3 regions of the Streptomyces sp. NPDC058371 genome follow, and region 1 is predicted to be linked to each of the others. Evidence: riboswitches for the same ligand, from Rfam matches in the RefSeq annotation. Region 1 holds a riboswitch; each other region holds the start of a gene.

Region 1 (4,465 bases):
GCGGGAGGAAGCCGCCGCGGCGGAAGTTCTCGCCGGTGAAGGCGTCCCACGAGGTGACCACGTTCCAGGCGGCGCGGCCGTCCGACAGATGGTCGAGGCTCGCGAACTGGCGCGCCACCTCGTAGGGCTCGTTGAAGGTGGAGTTGATGGTGCCGGTCAGTCCGAGCCGGTCGGTGACGGCGGCGAGCGCCGCGAGGACGGTGAAGGTGTCCGGCCGGCCCACGACGTCCAAGTCGTATATCTGTCCGCCCTGTTCGCGCAGCCGCAGCCCCTCCGCGAGGAAGAGGAAGTCGAACTTGGCGCGTTCGGCGGTCCGGGCCAAGTGCGCGAACGAGCTGAAGTCGATGTGGCTGCCGGCCTGCGGATCGCTCCACACGGTGGTGTTGTTGACGCCGGGGAAGTGGGCCGCCAGATGGATCTGCTTCAGCGGCTTGTCGGTCGAGGTGGTCGACGGGTTGCTCATGACGGGGATCCCTCCGGCTCAGACGGTGGCGTAGCGGTTCGCGGGGCGGGCGAGACCGAGCAGCCCGCGCAGGGTGTCGCTCTCGTACGCACGCCGGAACGCTCCTCGGCGCTGGAGTTCGGGCACCAGGCCCCGCGTGATCGCCGGCAGGTCGTCGCCGATGACGGCGGGCCGCAGCCGGAAGCCGGAGAGTCCCGCCTGCGCCAACTCCTCGATCAGATCCGCGAGTTGGGCGGGCGATCCGGTGAAGACCCGTGCGTCGCTGGTGTACGGGTAGCCCGCCAGACCGTCCAGCCGGTCCCGGCGGGCCGCGGCCGCCGCGGGGTCCTCGTCGAGGAACACCACCAGGTCGCCGAAGAGATGCAGCGGCTCCTCCGCCCGCCCTGCCGCCGTCCGAGCGGCACTGATCGCGGCGACGACGGCTCGGGCCTCGTCGGGGTCGTGCGGGGTGACGTAGCCGATGTCGGCGGACCGGGCCACCAGCTCGAACAGGGCACCGGACGCCGTCTCGTGGGCCAGCGCGCTGACGATCGGCTGGCCCTGCGGCGGACGGGGCGTGATCGAGGGCCCCTTGACGCTGAAGCGGCGGCCCTCGAAGTCGATGTAGTGCAGCTTGTCGCGGTCGATGAAGCGGCCTGTCGCGGTGTCCCGGATCTCCGCGTCGTCCTCCCAGCTGTCCCACAGCCGGCGCACCGCCTCGACGTAGTCCCCGGCCTCCTCGAAGAGATCCGCGGTCAACTCCCGTACCGCCGGGGTGTCCAGGTCCTCGATGCCAAAGCCGGGGATCGTACGGCGGCCGAAGTGCGCGGCCTCATTCCGGCGGGCCGACACCTGCACGCGCAGACCGGCCCGGCCGCCGCTGACGTAGTCCAGGGTGGCGATGGCCTTGGAGATGTGGAACGGCTCGGTGTGGGTGGCGACCACGGTCGGCACGAGTCCGATGTGCCGGGTCAGCGGGGCGATCCTGGCGGCGACGAGCACCGCGTCGAGCCGGCCGCGCACCTGGTCGGTGCGCCCGTCGGGCTCGGTGAAACGGGACGACTGGAGGCCGAGGGAGTCCTCGATCGTGACGAAGTCGAGCAGTCCGCGCTCGGCCTCGGCAACGAGGTCGGCCCAGTAGCCGGCGGTGAGGAGGTCATGGGGACGGGCCGCGGGCTCGCGCCATGCGGCCGGGTGCCAGCCGGCGCCGTCGAGCGCGACGGCGAGGTGCAGCGGAGAAATCGGGGACACGGCAGAGTGCCTTCCTGGTCGACCATGGGAGATCGCCGGCCCTCATCCGGTGGGGCCGGCGGCGGGAGAACAGGTCAGGGGCGACAGAGCGCGCCGGCCACGCGCAGCAGATCGATGTGCGCGCGGGAGTAGAGCCGGATTCGGCGACCGGGGCGGACGGCGGCGACAGGCCTGTGGGACACGGGCGGCATGCCGCTCATCGCTCCCACCTCCGCTCCGGTCCGGTGCCTTTGACTCTCGCAACCGCGGGGCCGCGCTCTTTGTTCCGGCGGCGCCGGACGGCTGTCGGCCGCCGGTCGAGCGACCACGTGGTGAGGCGCGGAGGACCACGTGGTGAGACGCGACGAGGACCAAGTGGCGGGATTTCACAGCGGCCCACGTCGCGGGACTCCGCGGAGGACCACGTCGTGAGACTTCGTGGACGCCTTCTTGACGCCCTCACGGAGCGCCACGACACTGACGGGGACGGTCACGATTGTCAGCGCCCCTCGGCAGGGTTTCCTGCTGGTGGTCATCGGCCCCGGCCCGCTGGCAGGCAACCCTTCCACCGCGACGGGGTGCCCCGGGTGACGACCGGGTTCCGCCGGTGCGGCGGGACAAGCGTGGTCTCGCGTCTCGCGAGCCCCGAGTGCGAAGCCGGTGGGAATTGCCCAGGAACAGCTTGACGAGACGCCTGCACATCGATCTGTTGCGTGTCTCCAGCGCGTACTAGTCCGACCGATCCGGACCGGTACGAAAGCGCAGTCACTCCGTTCCGTCGCGGCGCCCACAAGGCGGCCGGGACTTTCGCATCCCATGGAGAGTCATGCCCGAGACCATGTCGCACACCTCCAGCACGGGCGCATCCTGTGCCGGCACCGCCGGCAGCGCCCTCACCTCCGGCACCCGCACGTCCGGCACAGGCACCGCCGCCTGCGCTCCGGCGCCGAGCGCTCCAGCCCCGTGCCCTCCGGCCGCGTACGCCCCGACCCGCCAGCTGCCGGCCCAGATCGGCGCGCTCCCCCGGCCCCGGGGCACCTCGTCGGCCGGTCGCGCCGAGCACATCCACAACCGGATCGGCGTCGACGTCGCCGGCGGCTTCTACCCCGCGCCGCACCGCTATCAGCTGTATCTGTCCGCGGACTGTCCGCTCTCGCTGCGTGTCTCGCTGACCCTCGGCGTACTGGGTCTGGAGGACTCGGTCGCCACCACACTTCTCGGCCTTTCCGCCGACACCTCGGACGCGTTCGCCTCGCTGCGCGGCGCCTACGAAGCCACCTGGCACCACTACGACGGCCCGTTGACCGCTCCCGCGCTGTGCGACCGCTGGACCGGACGCGTCGTCAGCAATGACACCCCCGACATTCTGCGCGACCTCGCGGGCCTTGCCGCCGGCCGCAACGGATGCGGTGTCCCCGTACTGCGTCCGTCGGCCCTGGCGGAGGACATCGACGCCCTCCGTGAGCTCCTGGACACGGACGTCACCCCGACCGCGCGGCCGCACCGGCGGACGGCGGCACTGGAGCTGCTGGACCGTCGACTCGCCGCAACCGCCTACGCGTTGGGCGAGGAACTCACCGCGGCGGACATCGACCTCTGGGTCGCCCTGGTCCACCTCGAAACCCCCGGTGCTGTCTCCCCGTACGCGCATCTGCCGCATCTGCGGGACTACGTGCGACGCCTCGACGCCCACCCGGCGTTCCGCGGGCGGGTGCTCCGCCCGGACCACCAGGTGATCTGACCGGCTGCCGCCGTCCGTCCCCGTTCGGCGATCAGCCCTACAGGGACGCGGGGTTGGCGGCGGCGCCCTCCGTGTTGAGCAGGACGACCGTAGAAGCGGGGCCGATGCCCAGGGCCGTACGACGTTCCGTGGCATCGTCGCCGGTGAGCGCGGCCCTGGTTCCGGCCAGCGAAGCGGCGCCGCAGGGGCCGGAGGAGAGACCGAGGGCGGCCAGGTCGCCGGCGGCGCGGAAGGCGTCCGCGTCCGTGACGGAGACCGCGGCGTCCAGGCCGTCCCGCAGCCGGGGCCACGCGATGCTGGACGGTGTACCGCAGTTCAGGCCCGCCATGGCGGTCCCGCCGGTGGTGACGCTCACCCGTTCACCGCGCAGGAGGCTCTCCGTCACGCACGCGGCGGTGTCGGGTTCCACCGCGAGCAGCGCGGGCGCGCGTCGTTCCGCGGGGCGGCTGCGGTAGTGGGTGACGACGGCCTGGGCCAGCGAGCCCACTCCCACGGGCACGGTGACGAGATCGGGCCCGGCGCCCACGGCGGTGGCGAGTTGGCTGTCGATCTCGGCGCAGAGGGTGGAGTAGCCCTCGACGATCCAGCCGGGAACGCGTTCGTAGCCGGGCCAGGCGGTGTCCTGGACAAGGACCGCGTCCGGGGCGGCGGCCGCCTCGGCCGCCAGGCGCACGGCGTCGTCGTAGTGGCCTGCGACCAGGGTCAGTTCGGCTCCTTCGGCGGCGATGGCGCGCGCGGCCGCCGGGTGCACCCCCTGCGGCACGAAGACATGGGCGCGCTGCCCGAACACGCGGGCCGTACGGGCCACCGCGCGGCCGTGGTTGCCGTCGGTCGCGGTCACCAGGGTCACCGGTCCCGCCGAGGCTTCCCGCTCCGCGAGCGTCCGGTGCACGGCCCAGGCCGCGCCCAGCACCTTGAACGCGGGCAGCCCCAGCCGCGCCGACTCGTCCTTCACGAAGACCCGACCGACAGCCAACTCGGCTGCCACGGCCGGGAGTTCCGTCAACGGAGTGGGGGCGTACCCGGGCAGTGCGGCGTGAAAGGCCCGCACC
Region 2 (4,465 bases), on a different contig from region 1:
GATCACGAGCGGCCACGGCCACCACTGATCACCTGACCGGTCCGCGCGACCGCCACGGCTGGAGCCCCGTCCATTGCATGGACGGGGCTCTTTGCCGTCCCCGGGCCTGGATAGGGTGGACCCTGCTTGTCACACGTCGTGTACGTGACTTCTTGTACGTGTCTACGAACCCAGGAGCGGCATATGAGTGCTGTGACCCCCGCTGGAGGCGACATCGCGGCGGGCCGTTCCTGGCCCGTGGTGCTGGACGGCCTTCTCGACGGCCGTGACCAGAGCGCGGACGACACGGCCTGGGCGATGGACCGCATCATGCGGGGCGAGGCGACGGACGCGCAGATCGCCGGGTTCCTCGTGGCGCTGCGGGCCAAGGGCGAGACGGTCGAGGAGATCTCCGGGCTGGTCCGGGCCATGTACGAGCACGCGAATCTGATCGAGGTGCCCGGGGCGACGGTCGACATCGTCGGCACCGGCGGTGACGGCGCGAAGACCGTCAACATCTCCACCATGTCGTCGATCGTCGTGGCCGGCACGGGTGCCAAGGTCGTCAAGCACGGCAACCGGGCCGCGTCCTCCGCGTCCGGTTCCTCGGACGTCCTGGAGAAGCTCGGCATCAATCTTCAGTTGACCCCGAAGCGGGTCGCCGAGGTGGCCGAGGAAGCCGGGATCACCATCTGCTTCGCGGTGAAGTTCCATCCGGCGCTGCGTCATGTGGCGGCGGCGCGGGGGCAGTTGGGGATCCGCACGACGTTCAACGTCCTCGGTCCGCTGACCAACCCCGCGCGGGTCAGGGCGCAGGCGGTCGGTGTCGCCGATCCCCGGATGGCGCCCATCGTGGCCGGTGTCTTCGCCGAGCGCGGCAACTCGTCGCTGGTCTTCCGGGGCGACGACGGCCTCGACGAGCTGACCACCACGTCGACGTCGAAGGTGTGGGTCGTACGCGACGGGAAGGTCCACGAGGAGAGCTTCGATCCGCGGGACGTCGGGATCGAGCTGGTCCCGGTGGAGGCCCTGCGGGGCGCCGACGCGTCGTACAACGCGGATGTCGCGCGCCGGCTGCTGAACGGGGAGAAGGGGCCGGTGCGGGACGCGGTGCTGCTGAACTCCGCGGCTGCCCTGGTCGCCCTGTCGCCCGGCGACGGGTCGCTCGCGGAGCAGATCCACGCCGGTATGGAGCAGGCGGCGGAGGCCATCGACTCGGGGGCCGCCAAGCGGGCTCTCGAGCGGTGGGTGGCTGCCACGAACGCGTAGCGCCTGCGGCGGGCGGGGGGTTCGGCCCCGCCCGCTTCGGCCCGTACCCGGAGCGTCGGCTGCACGCCCCTCCGGACCGGGCCGGGGCCGTCGTCGTCCCGGCATCCGGACACGGGGTTGCGACGGGACGATCATGTGGCAAGATGCTGGGCAGGTCATGAGCGACAGCCATCAGGCCCCGGCCGGCTGTCCGGCAACCCTCCGTCCGTGGCGGGGTGCCCCGGGTGAAGACCAGGCCGTAGGCAGCGAGGTCTGCGGCAAGCGCGGACCCCTTGCCCTCTTCCGAGTGGACACAGCCCAGGGGTCCTGGTCATTCAGGGAGCCTTCTGTGAGCAAGCGAATGCGATAGGGCGTAGAGCCCCGCCTCCGCATACCCCTTTCACCTTTTCTGCGCCGAGCCGTGCGTTCCGCACCCGCTCGCGTGGTGATTTCGCCTGCCTCTTACGGGAGTTCGCCGTGTCCGTCTCCACTGTTGCCGCCGACCAGTCCGTTTGTGCCCCGCTGCCGGTTCTGGGCCGGGATGTCACCGTCCCGCTCGTCACCGGCGGCGAAGTCACCTACGCCGCGCTCGACTACGCCGCGAGCGCCCCGGCCCTCCAGCGGGTGTGGGACGACGTGGCCGCGTACGCCCCGTACTACGGCAGCGTGCACCGCGGGGCCGGATATCTGTCCCAGCTCTCCACCGACCTGTTCGAGAACGCCCGCACGACCGTCGGCGAGTTCCTCGACTGCCGCGAGAACGACCAGGTCGTCTTCACCCGTTCGACCACCGACTCGCTGAACCTGCTCGCCGCCGCGCTGCCGGCCGACTGCCAGGTCTTCGTCTTCGAGACCGAGCACCACGCCTCGCTGCTGCCGTGGCGGGACGCCCGGGTGACGTACCTGAACGCCCCGCGGACGCCCGGTGAGGCAGTGGCGACCCTGGAGCGCGCGCTCGCCGACCGCGACCCCTACGGCCCGGCGCTGGTGTGCGTCACCGGTGCCTCGAACGTCACCGGCGAGCTGTGGCCGGTGCGCGAACTCGCCGCGGCCGCCCACGCGCACGGCGCACGCATCGTCCTCGACGCCGCGCAGCTCGCCCCGCACCACCCCGTCTCGGTGCAGGAGCTCGACGTCGACTGGGTCGCCTTCTCCGGCCACAAGCTGTACGCCCCGTTCGGCTCCGGTGTCCTCGCGGGCCGCGCCGACTGGCTGACCGAGGCCGACCCGTACCTCGCGGGCGGCGGCGCCAGCCGCAAGGTCTCGCGGCGGCAGGACGGGGGAGTGGACGTGGAGTGGCACGAGACGGCCGCCCGTCACGAGGCCGGGTCGCCGAACGTCATCGGCGTCCACTCGATCGCGTCGGCCTGCAAGGCCCTGACCGAGGCCGGCTTCGACACCCTGGTGGCCCGCGAGCGGTATCTGATCGACACGGTCCGCGCGGGTCTCGCCGAGGTGCCCGAGGTCCGCGTCCTGTCCCTCTTCGGTGACGACGCCCCGCGGGTCGGCGTCATCTCCTTCGTCGTCGAGGGCTGGAACAGCTCGCACTTCGCGGCCGCCCTGTCCGCCGAGTACGGCATCGGGGTGCGCGACGGTCTGTTCTGCGCCCACCCGCTGGTGCGCACGCTGCTGGGCAGCGACCCGCAGAGCCAGGGCGAGTGCGGTGCCCCCGAGGCCGCGCCGGGCGAGAAGTCCCTCAACGCGATCCGCGTCAGCTTCGGCGCCGGCACCCCGGACGAGCACGTGGAGCGCTTCGTGCGCGCCGTGAAGGAGCTCGTGCGGGACGGTGCGCGGTGGCAGTACCGGACCGAGGACGGGCGCTGCGTGCCCGCCGTCTGAGGTCCCGGGAACAGCCTCGCGCGAACAGCTTCAGCGCCCGGAGGCGGCGTTCACGGCAGGTCCCGGCTCAGGAGTCGAGGCCGATCGCGAACGCCGCCTCCAGGTCGTGCTGGGAGTACGTGCGGAACGCGACGTGGGTGTCGGTGCCCTCGACGCCCGGGATCTTGCTGATGCTGCCGGGGATGACGTCCGCCAGGTCGTCGTGCGCCTTGACGCGGACCATGGCGATCAGGTCGTACGTGCCGGTGACGGAGAAGACCTCGCTGACGCTCTCGAGGGCGGCGATCGACTCCGCGATCTCGGGGATCCGGTCCACGCTGGTCTTGATGAGCACGATCGCGGTGATCACGGCTGGGTTCTCCCTTGGTGCGCGCTGGGGCCTTCACTCTAAGACTTGATCCGTGGCTCACCAAAGGGTGGACCATGGACGTCCGCCCGGCCCGCAGGGTGCGGCGGTGGACAGGCCCGCACCACCGTCAACGTGCCAGGTCCTCCACCGAGCCGCGCAGCGCCTCTCGCAGGCGTGCCATCTGTTCCGGGCCGTAGGTCCAGCTGTCGTACTCGTTCTGCAGCAGCAGCCGCCCCCCGAAGCCGGCGGCGACGATCTTGGGCGGCATGCCGGGTGCGTTGGCGGTGCCTCCGAAGCGGAGCAGGTGCACGTCCTCCGGAACGGGGTGAGCGGGAATCCGGCCGACGTTGGAGATGCCGTAACTGACGACCGGCACGGGCAGGGCGATCCCCCGGGCACCCGCTCGGAGTGCGGCGAGCAGGAAGCGCTCCGGGTCACGGCGCGCCAGCGCGCCAGCGATCTGGTCGGCCGCCTCTCGGCCGACGGCGTCGAGGCGGTCGTCGTGCGACACGGCAAGGGCTGTCTGCAGTCCGGTGACGCAGTTGAGCACGGTGCTCAGGGGCAGTTCGGGCGTCAAGCGGGTGCGCAGGTCGACGCCGTGGCCGCACACCATCGGCAACGGGCCGGTCTCGGGCGCGAGTTGCGCGCGTACGGCGGTCAGCAGCAGTCCGGTGACGAGGCTGTTCACGGTCACGCCCTGGGCACGGGCGGCGGCGACCACCGACTCGGTGGTCCGGGGGTCGAACTCCAGCCTGTCGACGACGAAGCGGCGCGACTCGACCGGGCGGTCGGGCCGCCCCATGCCCTCGGTGGGAAGCGTGGCGGGCTTGGTGTCGATGCTCGCGGCCTGCGCCAGGGCGTCGGCCAAGGCGTCGATCTCACCCTCCGGGAAAGCGTCGGCCAGGCGGGTGTCGATGGCCTCCGGCAGCACGTCGCGTCGCTCCGGAGCAGGGTCTGCGCCGGCCGCCAGAGCGGTGTAGTACCGCCAGAACTCGTCCAGTACGGCGAAGGCGGAGCGGCCGTCGGCGACGCCGTGATGGACACCGAGTA
Region 3 (4,465 bases), on a different contig from region 1:
GCGATCCGGGAACGCCCGGACGGTACCCGGCGGGCTGCCCGGGAACGCCCGAAGGGCTCCCAACCCTGGGGGGATGGGAGCCCTTCGACGTGAGTGCGTGCGTCGGTGGTCGATCGCGCCTAGATCAGACGGCGAGCTTGACCATGTCCGCCTGCGGACCCTTCTGGCCCTGCGAGATCTCGAACTCCACTCGCTGACCCTCTTCAAGGGTGCGGTAGCCGTCCATCTGAATCGCGCTGTAATGCACGAAGACGTCCGCACCACCGTCGACCGCGATGAAGCCGTACCCCTTCTCCGCGTTGAACCACTTGACGGTGCCCTGAGCCATGCCTAACTCCCCTATTACTGGCCCTTGCACAGATCCACACTTCGCGGATCCGGGTCAGACCTCACCCCCCAAACGGTTGGGGGTGTGCGCCGGAACGCGTCGACCGCGGCTGAATGTATCTGTCCAACTGCCGTCTGCAACAGGTCAATCGGACGAGAATTCTGGGCAAGCCCGATCGGGAATATGTGGAGAATTTGCACACATTCAGGGCAAGTCGGGCCCCATAAATGCCGTAATCGGCACAAAAATACCGGGCATTTTGGCTACTTCTTGTCGGGCACCGAGCGAAGGCTCATATGCGCCCGGCATGAAAGGAGAAGCGGCTTCCCCAACTGTACCGCGCTCAACCATGCAGAATTGCCCCCTCCGTTTCTCTCACGGAGAGGGCAATTCGGTGAACTCTGAGTGGTCGGACCGGGGCTGCGGCCGTTTGTCCGGCCTTCAGCCCGTCAGCAGCCGCCGGCCACGGCCGGAATGATCGAGACGCCCGCGCCGTCCGGCGTCGCCGTCTCCAGGCCCTGCTCGAAGCGGACGTCGTCGTCGTTCACGTACACGTTGACGAAGCGGCGCAGCTTGCCCTGGTCGTCCAGGACACGCGCGGCGATGCCCGTGTGGTTCTTCTCCAGGTCCGCGATGACCTCGGCGAGGGTCTTGCCCTCGGCGGGGACCTCGGCCTTGCCGCCCGTGTAGGTGCGCAGGATGGTGGGGATACGGACGTTGACGCTCATGCCTTGTGACCTCCGGTCGGAAGCGCCCCTCCAGGGGCGCGGGGCTCCGTTGACTGTGCGGCTCCGCCGCGTGGGCGCGACCAGCCCCCACTGGCCCGCAGAGAAACAACGACCTTTACGCGAGCCCAGCTTCCCTGAAGGACTCGAGGTTCGGGCGGATCGTCGCGGTGAGCCCCGTACCGGCCACCGCGTCCAACGTCTTGAGACCGTCACCCGTGTTGAGGACGACCGTCGTGAGCGTCGGGTCGAGCAGCCCGTTCTCGATCAGCTTCTTCGCGACACCCACGGTCACGCCACCCGCCGTCTCGGCGAAGATGCCCTCCGTGCGCGCGAGGAGCTTGATCGCGTCGACCACCTGCTCGTCGTTGACGTCCTCCACCGCACCGCCCGTGCGCCGCGCGATGTCGAGCACGTAGGGCCCGTCGGCCGGGTTGCCGATGGCGAGCGACTTGGCGATGGTGTTCGGCTTCTGCGGCCGTACGACGTCGTGCCCGGCCTTGTAGGCGACGGACACCGGCGAACAGCCCTCGGCCTGGGCACCGAAGATCTTGTACGGCTTGTCCTCGACGAGCCCGAGCTCGATCAGCTCCTTCAGACCCTTGTCGATCTTCGTGAGCTGGGAGCCGGAGGCGATCGGCACGACCAGCTGGTCCGGCAGCTGCCAGCCGAGCTGCTCGCAGATCTCGTACGCCAGGGTCTTGGAGCCCTCCGCGTAGTACGGCCGCAGGTTGACGTTGACAAAGCCCCAGCCCTCGCCGGCCGAGTCGCCGATCAGCTCGGAGCAGAAGCGGTTCACGTCGTCGTAGTTGCCCTCGATACCGACGAGCTCGCCGCCGTAGATCGCGGCCATGACGATCTTGCCCTGCTCCAGGTCGTGCGGGATGAACACACAGGAGCGGAAGCCGGCGCGGGCGGCGGCGGCACCGACGGCGCCGGCCAGGTTGCCCGTGGAGGAGCAGGAGAGGGTGGTGAAGCCGAAGGCGCGGGCGGCCTCGATCGCCTGGGCGACGACGCGGTCCTTGAAGGAGTGCGTCGGGTTGCCGGAGTCGTCCTTGACGAAGAGCTTGCCGGAGTCGACACCCAGCTCGCGCGCCAGGTTGTCGGCCTGGACGAGCTTGGTCCAGCCCGGGTTGATGTTCGGCTTCTCGGCGACGTCCGCGGGGACCGGCAGCAGCGGCGCGTAGCGCCAGATGTTCGCGGGGCCCGCTTCGATGCGCTTGCGGAGCTCCTCGGTGTCGTAGCCGGAGAAGTCGTACGCGATCTCCAGCGGGCCGAAACACTCCTCGCAGGCGAAGACCGGGCCGAGCGGCACGCGGTGTCCGCATTCCCGGCACGAGAGAGCCGCGGCGGGACCCAGATCGACGGAGTTCGCGGCGGTGGCGGAGTTCGTGGTGCTTGCAACTGTCTGCGCAGCCATGGAGGCGAGGCCCTTTCTCCTCATCTTCCTCACGACGCACTTCGCCGTGAGACGGATTTGGCACCTTCCCTAGTCGGGAGCCTCGCGGAACTGATCAGCAGCGATCAGTGACGAGAACCGACTGGAGGGTTGCCGGGGCTTCAACGGGCCGTATCCCTCTGCCCCTCTGGATGAGCGGTATTCAGTTGTTGTTCGGTGGTGCACGGGGACGCGCCAGGACATGCGATGGTCATCCGCGTTGTTCAAGACTGTAACCGAAGGCCAGGACAGTTGAGATAGTCGTCCGAACCGCGAGATGGATCACATACCTGAAGGACCATGTGATCGAACAGTGAGGAGCCGCAGACTGTGCTGGAAGAAGTCGAGCGCTGGCTGAGCACCCGCTCCTGGTCCATGACCGATCGCCCGCTCCACAAGCTCATTGCCGCGAAACGCACCTCGGGCTCGACGGTCAGCGTAGTGCTGCCCGCGCTCAACGAGGAGGAGACCGTCGGCGAGATCGTCGCCGTCATCCGCCACGATCTGATGCAGCAGATCCCGCTCGTCGACGAGATCGTCGTGGTCGACTCGGGTTCGACGGACCGCACCTCGGAGGTGGCCGCCGCGGCGGGCGCCCGCGTGGTCCACCGGGACGAGATCCTGCCGCGTCTGGCGGCCGTCCCCGGCAAGGGCGAGGTCCTGTGGCGGTCGCTGCTGGTGACGAGCGGTGACATCGTCTGCTTCATCGACGCGGACCTCAAGGAGTTCTCGTCCGACTTCGTCTCCGGGATCGTGGGGCCGCTGCTCACCGACCCCGGAGTGGACCTCGTCAAGGCCATGTACGACCGGCCTCTGGGCTCGGCGGCGGGCCAGGGCGGACGGGTCACCGAGCTCATGGCGCGCCCGCTGCTGAACATGCACTGGCCGCAGCTGGCGGGGTTCGTCCAGCCGCTCGGCGGGGAGTACGCCGCCCGCCGCTCCCTGCTGGAACAGCTCCCGTTCCCGGTCGGGTACGGCGTCGAGCTGGGCATGCTCGTCGACGCCCTGCACCTGGTGGGCCTCGACTCGCTCGCCCAGGTCGACGTCGGCGTCCGCAAGCACCGCCATCAGGACGGGCAGGCGCTGGGCCGGATGGCCGCCGCGATCTACCGGACCGCGCAGCTGCGGCTGGCCCGCGGGCATCTGATCCGTCCCGCCCTCACCCAGTTCGAGCGGGGCGAGGACGGCTTCGAGCCGCGCACCTACTCCGTGGACACGGAGGAACGGCCGCCGATGGTGGACATCAGGGAGTACCAGACACGCAGAGTGGCCTGACCGGACCGCCGGACACACTCAGTGACGAAATCCGCCGGTTGTATACGGTCTCGCCGTACTCGGCCCGTACGTTTGAGCGTTTCCGAGCCGGGCTAGGTTGAGGCTTATGGCTTCCACGCACGGCGCCCACCAGATTCTCGTCGCCTCCAACCGCGGCCCGGTCTCCTACGAGGTACGCGAGGACGGCTCGCTCCACGCCAAGCGCGGCGGGGGCGGGCTGGTCTCGGGTCTGTCCGCGATCGGGCCCGACGCGGGCGCCCTGTGGGTGTGCGCCGCGCTCGGCGACGGGGACCGCGAGGCGGTGCGGCGCGGGGTCGGCGAGGACGGCGTGCGGATGCTGGACATCGACGCCGAGGTGCACGCGGACGCGTACAACGGCATCGCCAACTCGGTGCTGTGGTTCGTCCACCACATGCTGTACCAGACCCCGCTGGAGCCGGCCTTCGACGCGGAGTTCCGGCGCCAGTGGGCCTCGTACGAGACCTACAACCGCGCCTTCGCCGAGGCGCTGGCCGACGAGGCGGCGTCCGGTGCCTCCGTCCTCGTCCAGGACTACCACCTGACCCTGGTGCCCGGGATGCTCCGCGAGCTGCGGCCCGATCTGCGCATCGGGCACTTCTCGCACACCCCGTGGGCGCCGGTCGACTACTTCCGGATGCTGCCGGACGACATCGCCGAGCAGGTGCTGCGCGGGATGTT

The links. Region 1 has a riboswitch for S-adenosylmethionine ahead of ACFWM2_RS08990 (glutathione S-transferase family protein). Riboswitches for the same ligand answer to the same signal wherever they lie in the genome.
Region 2: it holds a riboswitch for S-adenosylmethionine, as region 1 does, so the genes downstream of both, ACFWM2_RS17400 (aminotransferase class V-fold PLP-dependent enzyme) here and ACFWM2_RS08990 (glutathione S-transferase family protein) in region 1, are expected to answer to the same signal.
Region 3: it holds a riboswitch for S-adenosylmethionine, as region 1 does, so the genes downstream of both, thrC (threonine synthase) here and ACFWM2_RS08990 (glutathione S-transferase family protein) in region 1, are expected to answer to the same signal.

The regions. Positions count from the first base shown of each region.
Region 1 covers NZ_JBHXJC010000002.1:320,150-324,614, forward strand. The annotation lists gene ACFWM2_RS08975 (NtaA/DmoA family FMN-dependent monooxygenase) at 1-463, opposite strand, end outside; gene ACFWM2_RS08980 (LLM class flavin-dependent oxidoreductase) at 482-1,693, opposite strand; gene ACFWM2_RS08985 (putative leader peptide) at 1,768-1,893, opposite strand; SAM riboswitch class IV at 2,161-2,302, shown strand; gene ACFWM2_RS08990 (glutathione S-transferase family protein) at 2,499-3,413, shown strand; gene ACFWM2_RS08995 (diaminopropionate ammonia-lyase) at 3,451-4,465, opposite strand, start outside.
Region 2 covers NZ_JBHXJC010000005.1:23,850-28,314, forward strand. The annotation lists gene ACFWM2_RS17390 (cytochrome bc complex cytochrome b subunit) at 1-28, shown strand, start outside; gene trpD (anthranilate phosphoribosyltransferase) at 184-1,248, shown strand; SAM riboswitch class IV at 1,402-1,518, shown strand; gene ACFWM2_RS17400 (aminotransferase class V-fold PLP-dependent enzyme) at 1,705-3,066, shown strand; gene ACFWM2_RS17405 (Lrp/AsnC family transcriptional regulator) at 3,134-3,415, opposite strand; gene ACFWM2_RS17410 (hypothetical protein) at 3,543-4,465, opposite strand, start outside.
Region 3 covers NZ_JBHXJC010000003.1:151,470-155,934, reverse strand. The annotation lists gene ACFWM2_RS12335 (cold-shock protein) at 125-328, opposite strand; gene ACFWM2_RS12330 (MoaD/ThiS family protein) at 778-1,056, opposite strand; gene thrC (threonine synthase) at 1,172-2,473, opposite strand; SAM riboswitch class I at 2,491-2,650, opposite strand; gene ACFWM2_RS12320 (glucosyl-3-phosphoglycerate synthase) at 2,822-3,766, shown strand; gene ACFWM2_RS12315 (trehalose-6-phosphate synthase) at 3,873-4,465, shown strand, end outside.